Regions from separate parts of the Streptomyces sp. NPDC049687 genome, predicted to be linked through region 3. Evidence: riboswitches for the same ligand, from Rfam matches in the RefSeq annotation. Region 3 holds a riboswitch; each other region holds the start of a gene.
What was found. A riboswitch is a leader RNA that binds a small molecule or an ion and turns the genes downstream of it on or off. The one in region 3 is predicted to bind cyclic di-AMP.
Positions count from the first base shown of each region.

Region 1 (4,933 bases), on a different contig from region 3:
ACGGCCAGGGGCACGCCCCCGGGTACGCGTACCCGGCGGGGCAGGCGTACGGCTACGGCTACGGGTATCCCGCGGGGTCGTATCCCGTCGCCAACCCCTACCAGGGGTAGCCGGGGGTGGCTCAGGCCGAGGCCCGCGTCAGCCTCCCGGTCTCCTCCTCCGTCAGCTCCAGCTCCGCCACCCCCAGCAGGGCCGGCAGCTGGTCGACCGTGCGCGCGGAGGCGATCGGCGCGGCCACCGTCGGCTGGGCGGCGAGCCAGGCCAGGGCGACCGTGGCGACCTCGGTGTCGTGGGCCCGGGCGATCTCGTCCAGGGCGGTGAGGACCTGCCGGCCCCGCTCGGATTCGAGGTGCTTGGCGGCGCCCGGGGACCGCGGGCTCCGCACCGTCGTACCGGGCCGGTACTTGCCGGTGAGGAAGCCGGAGGCGAGAGCGGAGTAGGGGACCGCGGCGAGCCCGGCGCGGGCGGCGAGCTCCTGGAGGGGGCCCTCGTAGGTGTCGCGGGAGACCAGGTTGTAGTGCGGCTGGAGGGCGACGTAGCGGGCCAGGCCCTCGCGGTCGGAGAACTGCAGGGACTCCTGGAGGCGTTCGGGCGAGATGTTGGAGGCGGCGATGTGCCGCACCTTGCCCGCCCTCACCAGTTCGTCGAGGGCGCCGATGATCTCCTCGACCGGCACCTCGGGCTTGTCGAAGTGGGTGTAGTACAGGTCGATGCGGTCCGTGCCGAGGCGGCGGAGTGAGGCGTCGGCGGCCGCCTTGATGTTGGCGGCGGTCAGGCCCGGGAAGTCGGGGTGCTGGCTGACCTTGGTGGCGATGACGACGTCGTCGCGGTTGCCGCTCTTCTTCAGCCACCTGCCGATGAGGGTCTCGGACTCGCCGCCGCTGTTGCCCTCGACCCACGAGGAGTAGGAGTCGGCGGTGTCGACGAAGTTGCCGCCGGCGGCCGCGTAGGCGTCGAGGACGGCGAAGGATGCCGTCTCGTCGGCGGTCCAGCCGAAGACGTTGCCGCCGAGGGACAGGGGGAAGACCTCGAGGTCGGAGGAGCCGAGCTTGCGCAGAGAAGTCATGTCCTACGTCAACAACGGCCTCGCAGCGGCCCATTCCGGAGCTTGCACGAAGAAGCTGTGAACGGAACCGCTCCGACGGGGTCTCTCAGGGATTGAGGCCCTTGCTGCGCAGCCAGGCCATCGGGTCGATGCCGGTGGCGCTGCCGCCGGGGTGGACCTCGAGGTGGAGGTGCGCGCCGGTCACGTTGCCGGTGGCGCCCACGCGGCCGATCACATCACCGGTGGCGACCTTCTGGCCGACGCTGACGCTGATCGACGACTGGTGGCAGAACCACAGCTCGGTGCCGTCGTCCAGGGTGAGGATGGTGCGGTAGCCGTAGGAGCCGGCCCAGCCCGCCTCGGTGATGGTGCCGCTGTGGACGGCCTTGATGAGGGTGCCGGTGGGTGCGGCGAAGTCCAGGCCGGTGTGGTAGCCGGAGGACCAGAGGGAGCCGGCCTGACCGAAGGTCGAGGTGATGGTGTACGAGGAGGTCGGCAGCGTGTACTGCTTGGCCAGCTCGGCCAGGCGCGCGGCCTCGGCCTTCTCCTTGGCGGCCTGCGCGGCCTTCTCCTTCGCGGCGGCGGCCTTGGCCTCCGCCTCCTCCTCGGCCTTGGCCACGGCGGCGGCCTCCGCCTTGGCCGCGGCGGCCTCGGCGAGGGCCTGGGCCTTGGAGGCGACCTGGGTCTGCTGCGACTCGGCCTGCGCCATGATCCGGCTGCGCAGCGCCTCACCGGCGTCGGCCGTGCTCTGGTCACCGGAGTCGGCCTCGGTGCCGAGACTGACGAGGGCCGGCGCGGTGTCCTGGGCGGGGTCGTCGTCGGAGATGAGGGAACCCACGCCCGGCAGGTCGGGCATGGAGAGGGAGACCGGGGCCTTGCCGGTGTTGGCGCTGGCCATGCCGCCCGCGCTGACGGCGGCGATCACGCCGACGCCGAGGACCGTGGAGCTGCGGGCGAACCCGCCGCCGCGCTGCTTGGCGACCCGGTGCTTGCCCCGGACCGGACGAATGGACTCCTCGGTGGGGTTCCATTCCTCCCAGGGGCCCTCGTCGGTGCGGTAGCTGCCGTAGCCGAAGGTCTCGGAGGAGTGCCGGCTCGGTACGAACGGGGCTTCTGGGGCAGGCCGGTTGGACGCCACGCGGGCGCACTCCTTTCCTTCCGTCGCCTACCGGGTTAGCTGACGGGTTCGGAGCGGGAAGGTCTCCTACGCGCGTAAACCGTTCGTGACTCTGCGAGTTCACGGCGGCTTCCGCGTGATTCACCCCAAGGTGGTGGTTCCCCGGTTCCCTTGCGGGATTCGGCGCGTGCGCACGGAGCCGACTCTTGTGACGGCTGGGACGACCGCGCTGCGTTATCGAACGTTAATAGACCCGGGGGCGGCTTTCCAAGCTCTTCTGCTTGATCAACAACATTTTTGGCCTGGACTTTCGCCGCCAAGAGCGGTGAAAAACGGGCGAGTTGGACGAGTCCACAGCAGAGGCACAGTCACCGGACAAGAAAAAACCGAGGGGCGGAACCCTTATGGATTCCGCCTCTCGGCCTTCAGTAGCGGGGACAGGATTTGAACCTGCGACCTCTGGGTTATGAGCCCAGCGAGCTACCGAGCTGCTCCACCCCGCGTCGGTGAACACCACTGTACGCCATCAGCGGGACGGAAAGCACATCGGTTATCCGAGCAGGTGCCGGTTCGGCTCCTGCGCCTGCTCCGCGTACTCCGGGAGGACCACCACGCCGGCACCCTCGGCGGTCAGGAGACCGTTGCCGTCGGCGGCCGTCACGAAGGTGTCCGGCTCCTGCCAGGCGGTGACCACCCGGCGCACGCCTGCGTCGAGGATGAGGCGGGCGCAGGGGCGGGGACGGGAGGAGCGGCGGGCGCAGGGCTCCAGGCTGCTGTAGACGGTGGCGCCGGCCAGGCGGGGGTCGGCGGGGTCGAGTTTCGCGAGGGCGGCCTCCTCGGCGTGGACGACCGGGTCGCCGGCCTCGCGGGAGTGGCCGCGCGCCAGTTCCGTCCCGTCGGCGGCCACAATCACCGCGCCGACACTGAAGGCGGTCCGCGAGGGCGGGCACAGGGCGGCGAGCTCGCAGGCCAGGGCCAGCCAGCGGCGGTCGGCGGCGGCGGGGAGCGGGCCGGTGCCGGGTGCGGTGGGCTCGTAGCGCATGAGGACCACGTCCTCGATCCGCCGGGTCTCGGTCAGGCGCAGCCGTCCGCCCTGGTAGGCGCCGGGGCCGAAGAGCCGGGGCGCGTCCGGGTCGCCGACGAGGAGGGGGGCGAGGACGAGCTGGAGTTCGTCGGCGAGGCCCTGCTGGAGCAGCTGGGTGTGGATCGTGCCGCCGCCCTCGACCATCAGCCGGCGGACGCCGTACCCGTCGTGGAGGTGTTCGAGGAGCCGACGCCAGTCCAGCTCGGGGCCGAGGGGGACGACGTCCGCGGCGATGCCGATGGCGCGGGCCCGCTCGGCGCCCTTCTCCGTCGTGAGGACGACCTTGTCGCCGCCGGTGTGCCAGAAGTTCGCGGCCGGGTCGAGGTCGCCGGAGCCGCTGACGGTGACCTTGAGGGGGTACGGCGGCTGTCCGACCGCGACGCGGGCGGCGCGGCGGGCGGCGGAGTTCACCAGCAGGCGGGGGTTGTCGGCACGGATGGTGCCGGCGCCGATGAGGATCGCGTCGACGGAGGCCCGTACCTCGTCGACGCGGTCGAAGTCGGCGGGGCTGGAGAGGAGCAGACGTTCGGGGGTGGTGTCGTCCAGGTAGCCGTCGAGGGAGACGGCGGCGGACAGGAGGACGTACGGGTACGGCATCGACGCGGCTCTCTCGGGGATGACGACGGGGGTTCTTGGTTCAAGTTTGAAACAACCTACACTGGGCGCATGACGACCCGCTGGCTCACTCCCGAGGAGCAGCGCGCCTGGCGCGCGTACGTCGCCGGCTACCTCCTCGTGGAGGACGCGATCGACCGGCAACTCCAGCAGGAGGCCGGCATGCCCCATCTGTACTACTCCATCTTGGCGAACCTCTCCGAGACACCGGAGCGACGGCTGCGGATGACCGATCTCGCGGCGACGCTGAAGATCACCCGCAGCCGGCTGACGTACGCGGTGACGCGGCTGGAGAAGGACGGGCTGCTGCGGCGCGAGGACTGCCGCTGGGACAAGCGCGGAAGCGTCGCCGTCCTGACGGAGGAGGGCATGGCGGTCCTGGAGCGCCTGGCTCCGGGCCATGTCGACACGGTCCGCGCCGCTCTCTTCGACCGGCTCACCTCCGAGCAGGTGCGGCAGCTGGAGGAGATCTTCACGCAGGTGGCGCGGGGGTTCCAGGACGACGGCGAGGCGGCACCCGAGGAACTGCCGTGGCGGCGGCGCTCCTCGCCCTGCTCCGGGACCTCGTGAGCCGGGCCACAAACCAGTTGCTTCAAATTTAAAGCATAGGGTAGGGTCTCGCTCGACACGCTGCTTCAAATCTGAAGCAGATGTCCGCACCGCCCCACTCGCCCCGGGAGACCCGCATGCCCGACACCCCTGCCGCCACCCAGCGCGCCCGCGTCCGGGTACCGCTGCGCTTCCACGACGGCTACTCCGTCGACGCCGAGGTCGTCACCTTCCACGGCCTGGCAGACGGACAGGAGCACGTCGCCGTCGTCCTCGGCGAACCGGCCCCCGGCACCGTCCCGCTGGTCCGGCTGCACTCCGAGTGCCTCACGGGCGACGTCTTCGGCTCCGCCCGCTGCGACTGCGGCCCGCAGCTGCGCGAGGCGGTCGAGCGGATAGCGGAAACCGGCGGCATCCTGCTGTACCTCCGCCAGGAGGGTCGCGGCATCGGCCTCTACAACAAGCTCGACGCGTACGCCCTCCAGGACCAGGGCCTGGACACCTACGAGGCGAACGCGGCCCT
Region 1 covers NZ_JBITLN010000003.1:926,276-931,208, reverse strand. The annotation lists gene ACIBVL_RS14305 (PrsW family intramembrane metalloprotease) at 1-110, shown strand, start outside; gene ACIBVL_RS14300 (aldo/keto reductase) at 122-1,066, opposite strand; gene ACIBVL_RS14295 (M23 family metallopeptidase) at 1,152-2,183, opposite strand; cyclic di-AMP (ydaO/yuaA leader) riboswitch at 2,191-2,358, opposite strand; tRNA gene ACIBVL_RS14290 (tRNA-Met) at 2,592-2,665, opposite strand; gene ACIBVL_RS14285 (dihydrofolate reductase family protein) at 2,713-3,843, opposite strand; gene ACIBVL_RS14280 (MarR family winged helix-turn-helix transcriptional regulator) at 3,913-4,431, shown strand; gene ribA (GTP cyclohydrolase II) at 4,548-4,933, shown strand, end outside.
Region 1: another riboswitch for cyclic di-AMP. It lies ahead of ACIBVL_RS14295 (M23 family metallopeptidase); the one in region 3 lies ahead of ACIBVL_RS09180 (peptidase).

Region 2 (4,933 bases), on a different contig from region 3:
ACGTACTGCCGCATCGGGTAGGCCAGGGCCACGATCAGGGTGCACAGGACCAGCGCGAGGAGGGCGGCGCGGCCGGTGAGACGGGAACGGCGGGCCTGGCGTCTGGTCTGGGACCGGTAGACCCGGGCCGCCGTCTGTTCGCCGAGCAGCCGCAGCCTGGTCGCGGTGGAGAAACGGTCCCGGTCCTTGACGGCCATCGGCTCTCCGCCTCCCCTTTCACGTTTCACACGCGCGTACGTCCCCGCACACGGTACGGGACCGGGTACGGGGACGTACGTACGACTGGCTAAGCCTTGGCCCGCTGGGGCCCGCTCAGGGGTCAGCCCTTGAAGCGGGGGAAGGCGGAGCGGCCCGCGTACACGGCCGCGTCGTCGAGGATCTCCTCGATGCGCAGCAGCTGGTTGTACTTGGCGACGCGCTCGGAGCGGGCCGGGGCGCCGGTCTTGATCTGGCCGCAGTTGGTGGCGACGGCCAGGTCGGCGATGGTGACGTCCTCGGTCTCGCCGGAACGGTGCGACATCATGCACTTGAAGCCGTTGCGCTGGGCGAGCTCGACGGCGTCCAGGGTCTCGGTCAGCGAGCCGATCTGGTTGACCTTGACGAGCAGGGCGTTGGCGGTGCCCTCCTCGATGCCGCGGGCGAGGCGCTCGGGGTTGGTGACGAACAGGTCGTCGCCGACGAGCTGGACCTTGTCGCCGAGCTTGTCGGTGATGACCTTCCAGCCGGCCCAGTCGTCCTCGAACAGCGGGTCCTCGATGGAGACGAGCGGATAGGCCGCCACGAGCTCCTCGTAGTACTCCGTCATCTCGGCGGCGGAGCGCTCCTTGCCCTCGAAGAGGTACTTGCCGTCCTTGTAGAACTCGGAGGCGGCGACGTCGAGCGCCAGGGCGATCTGCTCGCCGGGCGCGTAGCCGGCTTCCTTGACGGCCTCGAGGATGAGGTCGAGGGCCTCACGGTTGGAGCCGAGGTTCGGGGCGAAGCCGCCCTCGTCGCCGAGGCCGGTGGACAGGCCGCGGCCCTTCAGCACCTTCTTGAGGGTGTGGTAGACCTCGGTGCCCCAGCGCAGCGCCTCGGAGAAGGACTCCGCGCCGATCGGGGCGATCATGAACTCCTGGATGTCCACGTTGGAGTCGGCGTGCGAGCCGCCGTTCAGGATGTTCATCATCGGCACCGGCAGCAGGTGCGCGTTGGGGCCGCCCAGGTAGCGGAAGAGCGGGAGGTCGCTGGCCTCGGAGGCGGCGTGGGCGACGGCGAGGGAGACGCCGAGGATGGCGTTGGCGCCGAGGGAGCCCTTGTTGTCGGTGGCGTCCAGGTCGAACATGGCCTGGTCGATCAGGCGCTGCTCGGTGGCGTCGTAGCCGACCAGCTCCGGGCCGATCTGCTCGATGACGGCGAGGACGGCCTTCTCGACACCCTTGCCCTGGTAGCGGTTGGGGTCACCGTCGCGGAGCTCGATGGCCTCGAAGGCGCCCGTGGAGGCGCCGGACGGGACGGCGGCACGACCCGTGCTGCCGTCGTCGAGGCCGACCTCGACCTCGACCGTGGGGTTGCCTCGGGAGTCCAGGATTTCCCGGGCTACGACGACGTCGATGGACGGCACGAGCATCTCCTTCTTGGGATGTGACGCTGGTTGTGCGGGGCCACGTGGGCCTTGCGACTAGAGCCTAACCGTCTTCGGGGCGTCGGCAGCCGACCGACCGTCCCGTGGACAGACAGACGGTACACATTGTTTCTGGCCGGAACAAAGACCGTCCAGGGAGAGCCGGCGAACAGAGGGCAAAGAAAACCCCGCCCCGGTGCGTACGGGGGAACACGCACCGGGGCGGGGAGCTCGTGGGGACGGGGGGGGTGTCCCTCACGAGGTCTTCAGTGTGCGGGGCCGACCTGTGGGGGTGCTGTGGCCTCGCTGGGAGCAGGGTGTCACTTCAGGTGCAGTTGCTGGCCCGGGTAGATGAGGTCGGCGACCTCGACGATGTCCTTGTTCAGCTGGAACAGCTTCTGCCAGCCGCCCTTGACGTCGTGCTTCTCGGCGATGGAGCTGAGGGTGTCGCCCTTGACGACCTTGTACTCGCCGTCACCCTTCTTGACCTTCTTGCCGGTCGGAGTGGTGACCGTCTTCTGGCTCTTGGGGGCGGCCGGGCGCTCGGCGGAGCGGGAGGCGCCCTGCTGCTCGGTCGAACGCGTGGTGGTGCCGCTGCTCGACGAGGAGGAGCCGCCGGAGCCCGACGAGGCGCTGCCGCCGTCGTAGGAGGCGCTGGACAGACCCTTGCCGCAGACCGGCCAGGCGCCCTTGCCCTGGGAGGCGAGGACCTTCTCGGCGACGGCGATCTGCTGCGACTTGCTGGCCTGGTTGGCCTGGGCGGCGTACTGGGTGCCGCCGTACGCGGCCCAGGTGGAGGCGGAGAACTGGAGGCCGCCGTAGTAGCCGTTGCCGGTGTTGATGGACCAGTTGCCGCCGGACTCGCACTGGGCGACCGCGTCCCACTCGGAGGCGGTGGCGGCGGAGGCGTTGCCGGCCGCCATCAGCGGGGCGGCGATGGCGACACCGGTGACACCGGCGAGCGCGGCGGCCCGGGTGGCCTTGGACGGACGACGGTGCTTGCCCTTGCCGGAAAACAGCATGGTGGATCCCCTCACCGACGCCTGCGAGGTGAGCTGTCGGGTTCGGGCCGGTTGAGTTGCCCGGCCGCACACCTCACGGTGCGCGGCTTCACCCCGAGCCGGTTCCGGCGGTCAACCACCGGGCCCGGCACTTACCTTGGGTCCCCCGCTCCTGCCTACGGCGCTTGACGCGACGACTGTTCCCGGGCTGCCGCTGGCAGGATTCGGCGTTGCGACGGCCGGGGCTCGGATTGCCGAGCGGTCCTGACCGTAGACACGCGATCCGCCGAATTTCAAAGACGATCAGGGCTTCTGAGACTCATCCCACACTTTCGCCAAACCGGACATTCGGCGCGAAATGGGGCGTGAACTCCTGGCCGTTTTCGGCGTGTTCCCGCCCTATTGGATGCCTGTGTCGAGGGTCTGACCGGGGACGATGGCGCTCGGATCGGCGCCGATGAGGTCCCTGTTCTCGGCGTAGAGCGCGCGCCATCCGCCGTCGAGGTCAAGGGAGTCGGCGATGGAGGCGAGCGTGTCGCCCTCCTGCACCGTGTAGGTGCTCACCGCGTGACGGCCGGAGGAGGTGGTGGAGGTGTCCGCCGCCAGGGTCTCGTCGGCGGTGGCGCCGCGATGACGGCCCGAGCCGAGGGAGCCGGTGTCGACGAGGCTCCAAGAACCCTCACCCTGGGCGGAATTGTCCGAGTCATCCACTTCTGGGATTACCGTGGGCGAGACGTCCTTCGGCCCCGCACTCCCCTGGTCGCCGGTGGAGGAGTCCGATTTGCCGGACTCGTTCGCAGCCGAGGAGGAAGGGGACGAAGTGGACTCGGGGGATGAACTCGGCGCATTCCCTGGCGAGTCGGAGGTGCCGGCGTCCGAGCCGTCGGAGGCACCGGATCCGCTCGAGCTGCCGGAGTCGGAGGACGCCCCCTTGGAAAGGTCGGACAATCCGGATGACACGGACGAGTCGGACTCGCCGTCCGCCACTCCGGTGTCGACGTCCAGCGCGCCGTTCTCCTTGGTGAGTCCGGACGTCAGCCCGCAGGTGCCCCAGGCGCCGACGCCCTCCTTCTCGAGGAGCTTCTGGGCGACGGCTATCTGCTGGTTACGGCTGGCCAGATCGGGGCTCGCGGCATAGTCGAGTCCGCCGTACGTCTCCCATTCCTTCTGCGTGAGGCTCAGGCCGCCGTACTCGCCGTCACCCTCGTCGGCACTCCAGGAGCCGCCGGTCTCGCACTGCGCCACCTTGTCCCACACCGTGCCGTCGGCAGCGCTCGCGCCGCCCGCGGCGAACAGCGGGATGGCGATGGCCGAGCCGGTCACTCCGGCCGCGACGAGGAGCGCCGGGGCCTGGCGGGGGCGACGGTGACGACCGTTCCCGGAGAGCATGCGGGGGCCTTTCTCTGGACAGCAGCAACCGGCGCGGCGGGCGGTGCGAGCACACGGGTTCGCCGCGCTGACGAGTGAACGTATCGGCAGACGATCACTTGTCACAAGTTAATGCCGCGCAGATCACGTGAAGATCACAGGCTTGAGGATCGGTCACCTTTACTCCGCCGGATGGTCACAGTTCGACTGACATACCGTCAGGTATCGGTCGGCGATCGATCAGCTACGGGCTGGAGCGAACTCCACGGGCAGTGTGCGCAGTCCGCGCATGATGAGCCCGCCGCGCCACCTCAACTCCGCCGGATCGGCGGCGAGTCGGAGGTCGGGGAGGCGGGTGAGGAGGGTGGCGAGGGCGGTCTGGCCCTCCAGACGGGCGAGGGGGGCGCCGAGACAGTAGTGGATGCCGTGGCCGTAGCCGAGGTGCTGGTTGTCGCGGCGGGAGAGGTCGAGGGTGTCGGGGTCGGCGAAACGTGCGGGGTCGCGGTCGGCGGCGGCGAGGACGACGAGGACGGGGTCGCCCTGGGCGATGTGCTGCCCGCCGATGGTGAGCGGCCGGGTCGCGAAGCGCCAGGTGGCGAGTTCGACGGGGCCGTCATAGCGGAGGAGTTCCTCCACGCCGGTCTCCAGGAGGCCGCGGTCGCCCGCTGCCAGGGCCTGCTGGAGCCGATTGCGCTGACCGGGGTGGGTGAGGAGGGCATAGGTGCCGTTGCCGATCAGATTGACGGTCGTCTCGAAGCCGGCGAACAGAAGGATGAAGGCCATGGCGGCGGCTTCGTTCTCGGTGAGGTGCTCGCCGTGGTCCGAGGCGCGGATGAGACCGGAGATGAGGTCCTCACCGGGGGCGGGGTGTTGAGGGAGTTCCGCGCGCTTGCGATGGATGAGCTCCAGCAGATAACCGCGCATCTTCTTCACGGACCGCGCGACCCCGCCCCTCGGCCCTCCC
Region 2 covers NZ_JBITLN010000007.1:94,387-99,319, forward strand. The annotation lists gene ACIBVL_RS22125 (septum formation initiator family protein) at 1-197, opposite strand, end outside; gene eno (phosphopyruvate hydratase) at 320-1,606, opposite strand; gene ACIBVL_RS22135 (transglycosylase family protein) at 1,921-2,622, opposite strand; cyclic di-AMP (ydaO/yuaA leader) riboswitch at 2,626-2,795, opposite strand; gene ACIBVL_RS22140 (transglycosylase family protein) at 3,001-3,990, opposite strand; gene ACIBVL_RS22145 (cytochrome P450) at 4,210-4,933, opposite strand, start outside.
Region 2: another riboswitch for cyclic di-AMP. It lies ahead of ACIBVL_RS22135 (transglycosylase family protein); the one in region 3 lies ahead of ACIBVL_RS09180 (peptidase).

Region 3 (4,933 bases):
CCCACCGCCACGTACGACCCGATCACTGATCTGTTGTCACTCTTCGAATCGTCTGCCACAGCGGATCATCATTCCCCTCGAAAGTGACCTACGCGATCGTAGGAAAGGGTTGACGGACGGTGAGATAAGCCACTCCTAAAGAATGTGCCCATCAGGGAATAGGGACCAGACCCGGAAGTCACTGATCCGGAAGTGGCTCCAGGTGGTCCGGAAGGCGAAGTGCCCGCCCCGGTACGGCTCCGGGTCGGCGTAGTCGAAGACGAGCCGCCCGTTGTTCCACCACCGCACGGTGGAGCCATCGGAGACGATCCGTACGTGGTTCGGCTCGTTCGCGACGAGCAGCGGCTCGGTGTAGTCGTGGATCAACGGCCGCACGCCCGCCTGGCCGACGTAGCGGCGCAGCCGGGTGGTGGTGTTGGTGTTGGCGCCGTAACCGACGTAATAGGTCTTGAGATAGTCGTACTCGGCGAGCGCGCCGCCGCGCCGGACGGCGAAGAGGTCGTCAGGGGAGCGGACGTCTACGGCGTTCCAGAAGTTGTTGAGGTCGGAGACGCGGTCGTTGACCCCGCCCGCGGAGACGGGCGTGGCGACGTATTCGAGGACGTACGGCCCTTGGAGCGACCGCTTGAACCAGACGGTCGCCCCGGCGGGCACATCGACCTCCAGGATCCCCCGGGAGGCCGTGACGGTCCCGCCGTTCTCCAGCTCCACGACCCACTGGCGCAGGCCGCGGCGGAAGTCGTCGTGGGCGACGAGCCTGCGATGCCGGGGCGAGGCACCGGCCGCCCCGGCGGGGGCGAGGGCGGCCAGGGCGGCGCCTGCGGCGAGGGCTCCGAGTGCTCTGCGCCTGGTCGTCATGTCGATCGACTCCTTCACTCCCGCTCGTGGACAGCCTCTGCAGAAAGCGCTTGCTCCCTGATCGGGAATCACTATGTCGCTCTTCCGTCCCGTCTGTCGACGGGGCGAAGTGGCGGCATCCGGACACACCGAAGGCCGGACCCGGGGATCGGGGTCCGGCCTTCGGCCGCGTGTCAGGCGTGGGGGACGGAGGTCGTCGTCGGCGGGGTCAGCCGACGGCGACGCCGTGGGAGCGGAGGTAGGCGACCGGGTCCACGTCGGAGCCGTAGTTCGGCGTGGTGCGGATCTCGAAGTGGAGGTGCGGACCGGTCACGTTGCCGGTCGCGCCGGAGAGGCCGACCTGCTGGCCCGCGGTCACGGTCTGGCCGGCCGAGACGGAGAGCTGGGACAGGTGCGCGTACTGGGCGTAGTAGCCGTCGTTGAGCTTGATGACGACCTGGTTGCCGTACGCGCCGCCCCACCCGGCGGAGACGACCGTGCCCGCGGCGACGGCCTTGAGGGAAGTGCCGGTCGGGACGACGAAGTCGACACCGGTGTGGTAGCCGCTGGACCACATGCTGCCGGCCACGCGGTAACCGGTTCCGACGGTCGCGCCGGCCACGGGGAGCGTGTAACCGCTGGAGGTACTGGCGCCGCTCTCGGCCGCCCGGGTGGTCGCCTTCGAGGAAGAGGAAGAGGACGAGGACGACGACGCCTTCGAGTCGGAGGTCTTCGAGGACGACGAGGACGAGGACGACGAGGACGAGGTCGAGGAAGAAGAGGGCGAACCGGACGAACCGGACGAGGACTTGGCGCCGGACGCGGCCTTCCTGCCGATCGACAGCTTCAGGCCGGGGTGGATCAGCGAGGGGTCGTCTCCGACGGCCTCACGGTTGTCCGCGTACAGCTTCTGCCAGCCGCCGCCGACGTTCTGCTCGTCGGCGATCTTCGAGAGGTAGTCGCCGGCCCGGACGGTGTAGGTCTTCGCGGCGGCGGTCTTCCGGGTCACCGGAGCGGCCTCGACGGCCTTTTGCGAAACCGACTGGGAAACCGTCTGCGCGACCGGCTGGGAAACGGTCTGTGAAACGGATTCCGTGGTGGCCGCGTGAGCGCCGGTGGCGCCCATGAGGGGAAGGGCGAGAGCTGCGCCACCGGTTCCGGCGACGGCTATGGAACGGGTGAAGCGCTGGGTCTTCGGGCGGCGGTGCTTACCCTTCGCGGGCATGACGAATTCCTCTCCGGCGCCTGCGAGGTGAGCTGTCGGGTGCGGACTGGAGATGCCCGGCCGCGCCGAGGCGCGGCTTTACCCCAAGCCTGTTCCGGGACCGGAACAGGCGGTTCTACCTGTGGGTCCCCCGCTCCTGCCGTGTACGGGTGAGTGTGCGGATTCCGGACGGCGGCAGGATTGGGCGTCCGTCCGGATTGGTGTGGAACGTAAGCGACCACGACGCACGGGAACAAGCAGAGGTTGCCCCGACAACGCCTTTCTCTTGATCCGCTGTGAGAATTCCCGGTGACGCTCCGTGCATCCAGCACACGTTTTTTGGGCTAACGCCCTGGAAAAGCCCAGTGATTACGTGGACATGACGGACGACATAGGGTCACGAATATGACGCTGCTCACGTGACACCTCTCCAGGATCCCTTATTGCAGAGCGAGTTGGAACTAAGGATTCATTTCGGACAGAAACCTCAGATGCGACGCAGTCGGATAACCGTCGCATCAAGGTCGCCGCGCAGCCCGGTCCTCAGCCCATGGTGGAGCAGCACCGCCCCCCGGTGAACTTCGCCCGTTTCACGGCATTCGTACGATGCTGTCGGGTCCAGGCCGCGCAGCCGCAGCGCGGGAACGGGCTCGCCGTAGCGCTGCGCCTGGAGCCAGGCGAGGACGACGGTCTCGTCACCGCGGACGTACTGGACGGCGCTCAGGCCGCCCGTCGGGGGTCGCAGCCGGTACAGGTCGCCGTGCTGCACCAGGGGCCGGATCTCCTTGTAGAGGCCGACCCACTCACGGGCCTCGGCGAGCTCCTCCTCGGTCCACTCGGAGAGATCCCCGCCGACGCCGAGCACACCGGCCATGGCACTGACGAAGCGGAAGCGCAGCGAGCTGATCCGGCCGTTCAGCTGGGTGTTGGGGCTGTCGGTGACCCAGGCGGCCATCACGCGGGCGGGGTGGATCTGGCTGAAGCCGTGCTGGATGTCGAGCCGGTCCAGGGGGTCGGTGTTGTCGGAGGTCCACACCTGGTCGGTGCGGCTCAGGATGCCGAGGTCGATCCGTCCGCCGCCGCCGGAGCAGGACTCGAAGGCGACACCCGGGTGGGCCGCCCGCAGCCGGTCCAGGAGGGCGTACAGGGCTCGCACGTGGTCGACCCAGAGGCGCTGCGGGTAGGGGTCGTCCGGCCAGCCGGCGTCGGTGAAGCAGCGGTTGAAGTCCCACTTCACGTAGTCGATGGGGGCGCTGGAGAGGAGGCCGTCGAGCTGCTGCCAGAGGTACTCCTGGACGTCCTCGCGCGCGAGGTTCAACATCAGCTGATTGCGGAACTCCGTCCGCTTTCGTCCCGGTTGGTACTGAACCCAGTCGGGGTGGGCCCGGTACAGCTCGCTGTCCGGGTTGACCATCTCGGGCTCGACCCAGATGCCGAACTGCATGCCCAGCGCGTGCACGTAGTCCGCGAGGGGCTTCAGGCCCTTCGGGAAGCGGTCCGGGTTGGGCCGCCAGTCGCCGAGCCCGGCGTGGTCTCCGGTGCGGGCCCCGAACCAGCCGTCGTCGACGACGAACAGCTCGACGCCGATCGCGGCGGCACGCCGGGCCAGGGTCGCCTGCTGCTCCTCGGAGATGTCGAAGAAGGTGGCCTCCCAGGAGTTGAAGAGCACCGGCCGGTCCTGCCCGGCGTCCGGGACGATGTGGGCGAGCTGGTAGGAGTGCCAGGTCCGGCTGGCGCCACCGTGGCCGCCGTCGCTCCACAGGCCTGCGAAGAGGGGTGTGGTGAAGGACTCCCCCGCCGCCAGGCGCAACAGGCCCGAGTCGTCGTAGCCGGCGCCGCCGGTGATCTGCACGCGCGCGTCCGGGAGTTGGGCGACGGCGATGCGCCAGGAGCCGGACCAGCCGAGGGCACAGCTGTAGACCTCGCCGCGCTCCTCGGTGGCGTCGGTGTCGAGGGCGACCCAGGGCAGATGCTGGTGGCCGGTGTGGCCGCGGCGGCTGCCGATGACCTTCTCGCCGTAGGTGAGGGGGGCCTGCACCAGCCGCGACTCGGCGGCCCAGCGGCCGTGCAGCTGGGACAGCCGCCAGCCGTCCCGCTCGGGCAGCGTCCAGGTGGCGGAGTCGGCGCGCAGCAGTTCCACCGGCTCCTCGCCCTCGTTGAGGAGCGTCGTCCAGCGTTCTACGACATCGCCCCGCATCCGGTAGTGCAGCGTGATCGCCAGTCCCCCGTCCCGGAAGCGCAGGCGCAGCCCGGCGCCCTCGGGGTCTCCGGCGTCGTCGGTCTCGTACGCCTCGAAGACCCACTCGGTGCCCCGGCGCTCGGGGGTGCGCACGGACAGGGCGGGCCGGACGAAGCGGGGGCCGCCCTCCGCCGGGTACTCCTCGTGGCCGTCCAGCGGGGCCTCGAAGGACGCGCGGCCCTGGCGCGGGAAGGCGGCCAGGGCCTCGGCGTCGGCGAGCGCGATCCTCGGCCCCCAGTGCAGATGGATCAGCTCGTCGGCCTCGGTGAGGTGGAGGGCGTAGCTGCTCGTCGGCCCCGAAAGGAGCCAGGTGCGGTCGCCCGCGGCGATCTCGGGCTTCACGGTCTCGGGCATCAAACCCCCACTGATTCGAACAGGTGCGATCAAGCCCCAACATCATCGGATGCGCGCGCCCTGCCCGGCAACGTCTGTGGAGAAACCGTTCACCTGGGGAGACGAGAGGACTCGTCCCCCTGTGGACAACCAGTTGCCCAAGGAAGCCATGTCGTATCGTCGAGGAGGTCCCGTCGGCCACCACGAGCCGCGCCGGCGGTGCCCGACCCGGGAGGGAGCCCCGTGACGCAGCAGATCCCGTCGACCGAGCCCGAGCTGGCCGGTGTGCGCAATTTCCGTGACGTGGGCGGTCTGCCGAC
Region 3 covers NZ_JBITLN010000002.1:899,489-904,421, forward strand. The annotation lists gene ACIBVL_RS09165 (SGNH/GDSL hydrolase family protein) at 1-26, opposite strand, end outside; gene ACIBVL_RS09170 (DUF6250 domain-containing protein) at 136-858, opposite strand; gene ACIBVL_RS09175 (M23 family metallopeptidase) at 1,067-1,414, opposite strand; partial or broken gene ACIBVL_RS09180 (peptidase) at 1,733-2,062, opposite strand; cyclic di-AMP (ydaO/yuaA leader) riboswitch at 2,067-2,224, opposite strand; gene ACIBVL_RS09185 (alpha-galactosidase) at 2,529-4,634, opposite strand; gene ACIBVL_RS09190 (tyrosine-protein phosphatase) at 4,857-4,933, shown strand, end outside.

Region 4 (4,933 bases), on a different contig from region 3:
ACCGCCGACGAGACGGTCGTCCCCGCCGAGACCGCAGATCAGGTCGTTGCCGCCGAGGCCGTCGAGGACGTCTGCGCCCGGGGTGCCGATGATCACGTCAGGGCCGGGCGTCCCGGTGGTGCCCGTGGTCGTCGCCGGCCGCCCGAAACAGGTCGGCGCCTGCGCGACGGCCCGCGACGTCCCCGTCCCGGTCAGGACGCTCGCCCCGAGAACGGTGATACCGCAGGTCAGAGCAGTCAGGCGGGTTCTGTGACGATTCTCCGGCATGGCTGCTCCAAGGGCGGCGTCGTGGGGTGACGCGTTATCCCTTCCAGGGCCGACCCCCGAGCCGGCATGACGAAAGGATTTTCATCCTTTCGGTGGCCGCCCTGTCTCAGAGGATGCCGGGGCGTGCTCCGGGACGCGGTGGCCGACCGCTTCGACCCCTGGGAACTCCCGCGATAACTCCCGCTATCGGTCAACAAAGGAAGGGGAGTTGACACAAGAGGACCGGACTCCGACCTGGTCCGGTGCGCGTCGAGTCCGGCGGGTGCGGGATCCGTATTCTCTGATCATGGCCGCACCCACCGCATATGCCGAGCGCACCGCGTACTCCCTCATCGCCACCGACCTGGACGGAACGCTGCTGCGCGGCGACGACACGTTCTCCGACCGGTCGCTCGACGCGCTCGCGCGGGTGGCGGCCGCCGGCGCACGCCACCTGGTCGTGACGGGCCGGCCGGCGCCCCGCGTACGCCCCTTGCTCGACCGCCTGCACAGCAGGGGGCTCGCGGTGTGCGGGCAGGGCGCGCAGTTGTACGACGTCGGCGCGGACCGTCTGCTGTGGTCGGTCACCCTGGACCGGGAACTCGCGGAGACCGCTCTCGAGAAGATCGAGGCCGAGGTCGGCCTGGTCTACGCGGCCGTCGACCAGGACGGCGTCGACGGGCTGACGCTCATCGAGCCGGGCTACCGCATGCCGCACCCCACCCTGCCGGCCCTGCGCGTGGAGCGGCGCGACGACCTGTGGTGCGAGCCGATCAGCAAGGTGCTGCTGCGCCATCCCACCCTGTCGGACGACGAGTTGGCGGTGACGGCCCGAGCGGTGGTCGGTTCGCTCGCCACGGTCACCATGTCGGGGCCGGGCACGGTGGAGCTCCAGCCGTGCGGGATCACCAAGGCGACGGGGCTGGCGCTGGCCGCCGAGCATCTGGGCCTCAGGCCCGAGGACACCCTCGCCTTCGGGGACATGCCCAACGACATCCCCATGTTCGACTGGGCCGCCCGCGGGGTCGCGATGGCCAACGCCCATCCGGAGCTCAAGGCGGTGGCCGACGAGGTGACGACGTCGAACGAGGACGACGGCGTGGCCATCGTCCTCGAACGTCTCTATCCGTGACAACCCCGGCAGGGGACGGGGATCAGTACGCGCCGAACACGTTGTCGATCGAGCCGTACCGGGCGGCCGCGTAGTTGCAGGAGGCGGTGAGGTTCGCGACCGGGTCGAACGGGTCCCACGACGTGCCGGACACGTGGTACGCGTTGAAGGTCGGGTCGATGATCTGCAGCAGGCCCTTGGACGGGGTGCCGGCGGCCGCGTTGGAGTCCCAGAGGTTGATCGCGGCCGGGTTGCCCGAGGACTCCCTGATGACGTTGCGGTAGATGCCGTTGTAGGTGCCCGGGATCCCGTGCTGCGCCATGACCTGGAGGGACGCCCGGATCCAGCCGTCGAGGTTGTTGGCGTAGCCGAGGCTGGTGGCGGTGGCGACGGCCGGGGTCGCGGCGGAGGCGGTGGTCGCCCCGATGAGCGGGAGGGCGAGCACGGTGACGCCGGTGGCGGCGACGGCGAGCTTGCGGGCAAGGCGGGCACGGTGGGTGCGGCGGGGCTGAGCGGCAGCAGGCATGGCGAAGTTCCTCTCCGTCGCCTGCGAGGTGAGCTGTCGGGTTCGGGCGGGAGCTGCCCGGCCGCGCCCTCCTGGACGCGACTTCACCCCGAGCCGTCCCGGTATGTCCTGGGCATGTCCAGAAACATGTCCAGGGTCGTCCGGTGCGGCGACTTACCTGGTTCCCCCGCTCCTGCCGTGGTGTTCTCGGTGGGTGTGCGGGCGGTGGCAGGATTCGGCGTCCGCCCGACAGGCCGGGAACGTATGCGAGAGCACATGTCCGGAACAAGTGGCGGATGCACGGTTAAGCCCTATTGACCTTGATCTATGGCCTATGAGGCGCTTGATCCTTTGTTGTTGCAAAGCCTCAACTCGCTTGCATGGCGCGAGGAATCGGAGCGCGGTGAAGGGGAACCCGCCTTTCGGGGGAGTGAGCCAATTCACCGGCATTCACAAGAGGTGCTAATCGGGCAATAACCTCAACGGGTTATTAAGGGGGTGTCAGTGAGAAGGCACCCGGTTACAGGCCCGGCTGTAACCGTGGGGGCTGGCGGTGATCGAAACATGACCGGATACGCTGACTTGAGTGAGCGCAGAGACCTATCGACAAACCGCGTAGTCGGCAGTAGACACCAGCAGACAGGAGACACCTCGTGACCGTCGTCGAGCCGTTCGGGCTGAGCGTGCGGGACCAGGCTCTGGAAGCCGATGTCCAGGCCGGATTGGCGGCTGTCGAGGAAGGCTTGCTCGAGGCCACCAAGAGTGAGGTGCCGTTCATCACCGAGGCGGCCCAGCACCTGCTGCGGGCCGGCGGGAAGCGGTTCCGCCCGCTGCTGGTGATGCTCGCGGCGCGGTTCGGTGACCCGTACGCGCCCGGGGTCGTCCCGTCGGCCGTCGTGGTGGAGCTCACCCATCTGGCGACCCTGTACCACGACGACGTGATGGACGAGGCGGCCGTGCGGCGCGGGGTGCCCAGCGCGAACGCCCGCTGGGGAAACTCGCTCGCCGTCCTCACCGGCGACTTCCTCTTCGCGCGCGCCTCGCACATCCTGGCCGACCTCGGCCCGGAGGCGGTGCGGGTGCAGGCGGAGGCGTTCGAGCGGCTGGTCACCGGTCAGATCCTGGAGACGGCGGGCCCGGTCGACGGCCGCGACCCGGTCGAGCACTACCTCGACGTCCTCGGCGGCAAGACCGGCTCCCTGGTGGCGGTGTCGTGCCGCTTCGGCGCGATGATGTCGGGCGCCGACGAGACGGTGGTGGACGTGCTGACCCAGTACGGGGAGCGGCTGGGCGTCGCCTTCCAGCTGGCCGACGACGTCCTCGACATCGCCTCCGACTCCCACGAGTCGGGCAAGACGCCCGGCACGGACCTGCGCGAGGGCGTCCCCACCCTGCCGGTGCTGCGGCTGCGGGAGCGCGCGGCCCAGCAGTCGCTGCCCGAGGACGTCGCCCTGTGCGAGCTTCTCGACTCCGACCTCAGCGACGACGCGAGGCTCGCCGAAGCGGTGGCCGCGCTGCGCACCCACCCGGCGCTGGAACAGGCCCGCCGGGACACCGTCCGCTACGCCGAGGAGGCGCGGGCCGCGCTGGCGCCCCTCGCGGAGTGCGACGCGAAGGCCGCGCTGATGGGGCTCTGCGACGCGGTGGTCCACCGCGCCGGCTGAGCCCGGGGGGACGGACCCTGGGCTACCCCTACGGGTCGCAGGGGGCTGTCGGAACTCCATGTCATACCGCAGGCGTACGCGGAGTTGAGTCCGTGGGGTGACGCTTCGTCGTGTGTCATTTGGTCAGATGGGAACCACGGAAAACACCACTCCTCACCGATTCGGGTGAGAATGGCGGCACCGGGTGGGGACGTTCAACGCGAGCTGACCAGCCGCCGCCGACGACGGAGGTAAGGCACACATGGCACCGAACGCATCCGACGACAGCCTGAGCGCCGGGGAGACGGACGACCTGCGCGTCGGGCGGCGCAAGGCCGTGCGGTACGTCGTCCCGGTCACCGTGATCGGAGTCGCCGCGGCGACGATAGGCCTGGTCCCGGCGCTCGCCGACGCGGGCGACCCCGACCTGCCGAAGATCACCGCACCACAGCTCCTCGACAAGATCGCCGCTTCGGACGTGCAGCAGCTGTCCGGCACCGTGAAGATCAGCACCGACCTCGGCCTGCCCGACCTGGGCGGGCTGACGAGCGGGCTGCTCTCCGGCGCCACCGGCGACGACGGATCGTCCGCCGACCCGTCCGCGCGGCTCACCGAACTCGCCTCCGGCACCCACACCCTGCGCGTCGCCGCCGACGGCCCCGACCGGCAGAAGCTCTCGCTGCTGGAGAACGCCGCCGAGTACAGCGTCATCCACAACGGCAAGGACGTCTGGGGCTACGACAGCTCCGCCAACGAGGTCTACCACTCCACCGCCGGGGAGGGCGCGAAGGAGGGCGCGGAGACCCCCGTGCCCGCCACGCCCAAGGACCTCACCGAGGACGCCCTCAAGGCGGTCGACGACACCACCTCCGTCACCGTCGACGGCACCGTGCACGTCGCGGGCCGCGACGCCTACAAGCTGCTGATCAAGCCCAGGCAGTCGGGTTCCACGGTCGGCGCGATCAGCGTGGCCGTGGACGCGAAGACCGGGATGCCGCTGAAGTTCACCCTGGCCCCGGCGAGCGGCGGTGCCGCCGTGGTGGACGCGGGCTTCACCGAGGTCACCTTCGCCAAGCCCGCCGCCTCCACCTTCGACTTCACCCCGCCCAAGGGCGCGAAGGTCACCGAGGGGGACGACACCGAGGCGGCACCGGAGCACTCCGGCACGTCCGGCGAGGACCTCCCCAAGGACCTCGAAGGCCTTGGCGGTCTCCACGGGATCACCGGCTCCGACGGATCGGAGGGCTTCGACGTCCTCGGCAAGGGCTGGACCTCCGTCGCCGTCCTCGAGACGGGCGGTGAGGGCGTCCCCTCGGACTCGGAGCTCAACTCCGAACTCGGCTCGGACGCCGGCGGCGCCCTCAGCGGCTTCCTCGGCTCCTTCGGCGACAAGGTGAGCGGCAAGTTCGGCTCCGGCACCGTCTTCTC
Region 4 covers NZ_JBITLN010000005.1:453,692-458,624, reverse strand. The annotation lists gene ACIBVL_RS19180 (calcium-binding protein) at 1-267, opposite strand, end outside; gene ACIBVL_RS19175 (HAD family hydrolase) at 554-1,378, shown strand; gene ACIBVL_RS19170 (transglycosylase SLT domain-containing protein) at 1,401-1,883, opposite strand; cyclic di-AMP (ydaO/yuaA leader) riboswitch at 1,887-2,113, opposite strand; gene ACIBVL_RS19165 (polyprenyl synthetase family protein) at 2,516-3,526, shown strand; gene ACIBVL_RS19160 (outer membrane lipoprotein carrier protein LolA) at 3,768-4,933, shown strand, end outside.
Region 4: another riboswitch for cyclic di-AMP. It lies ahead of ACIBVL_RS19170 (transglycosylase SLT domain-containing protein); the one in region 3 lies ahead of ACIBVL_RS09180 (peptidase).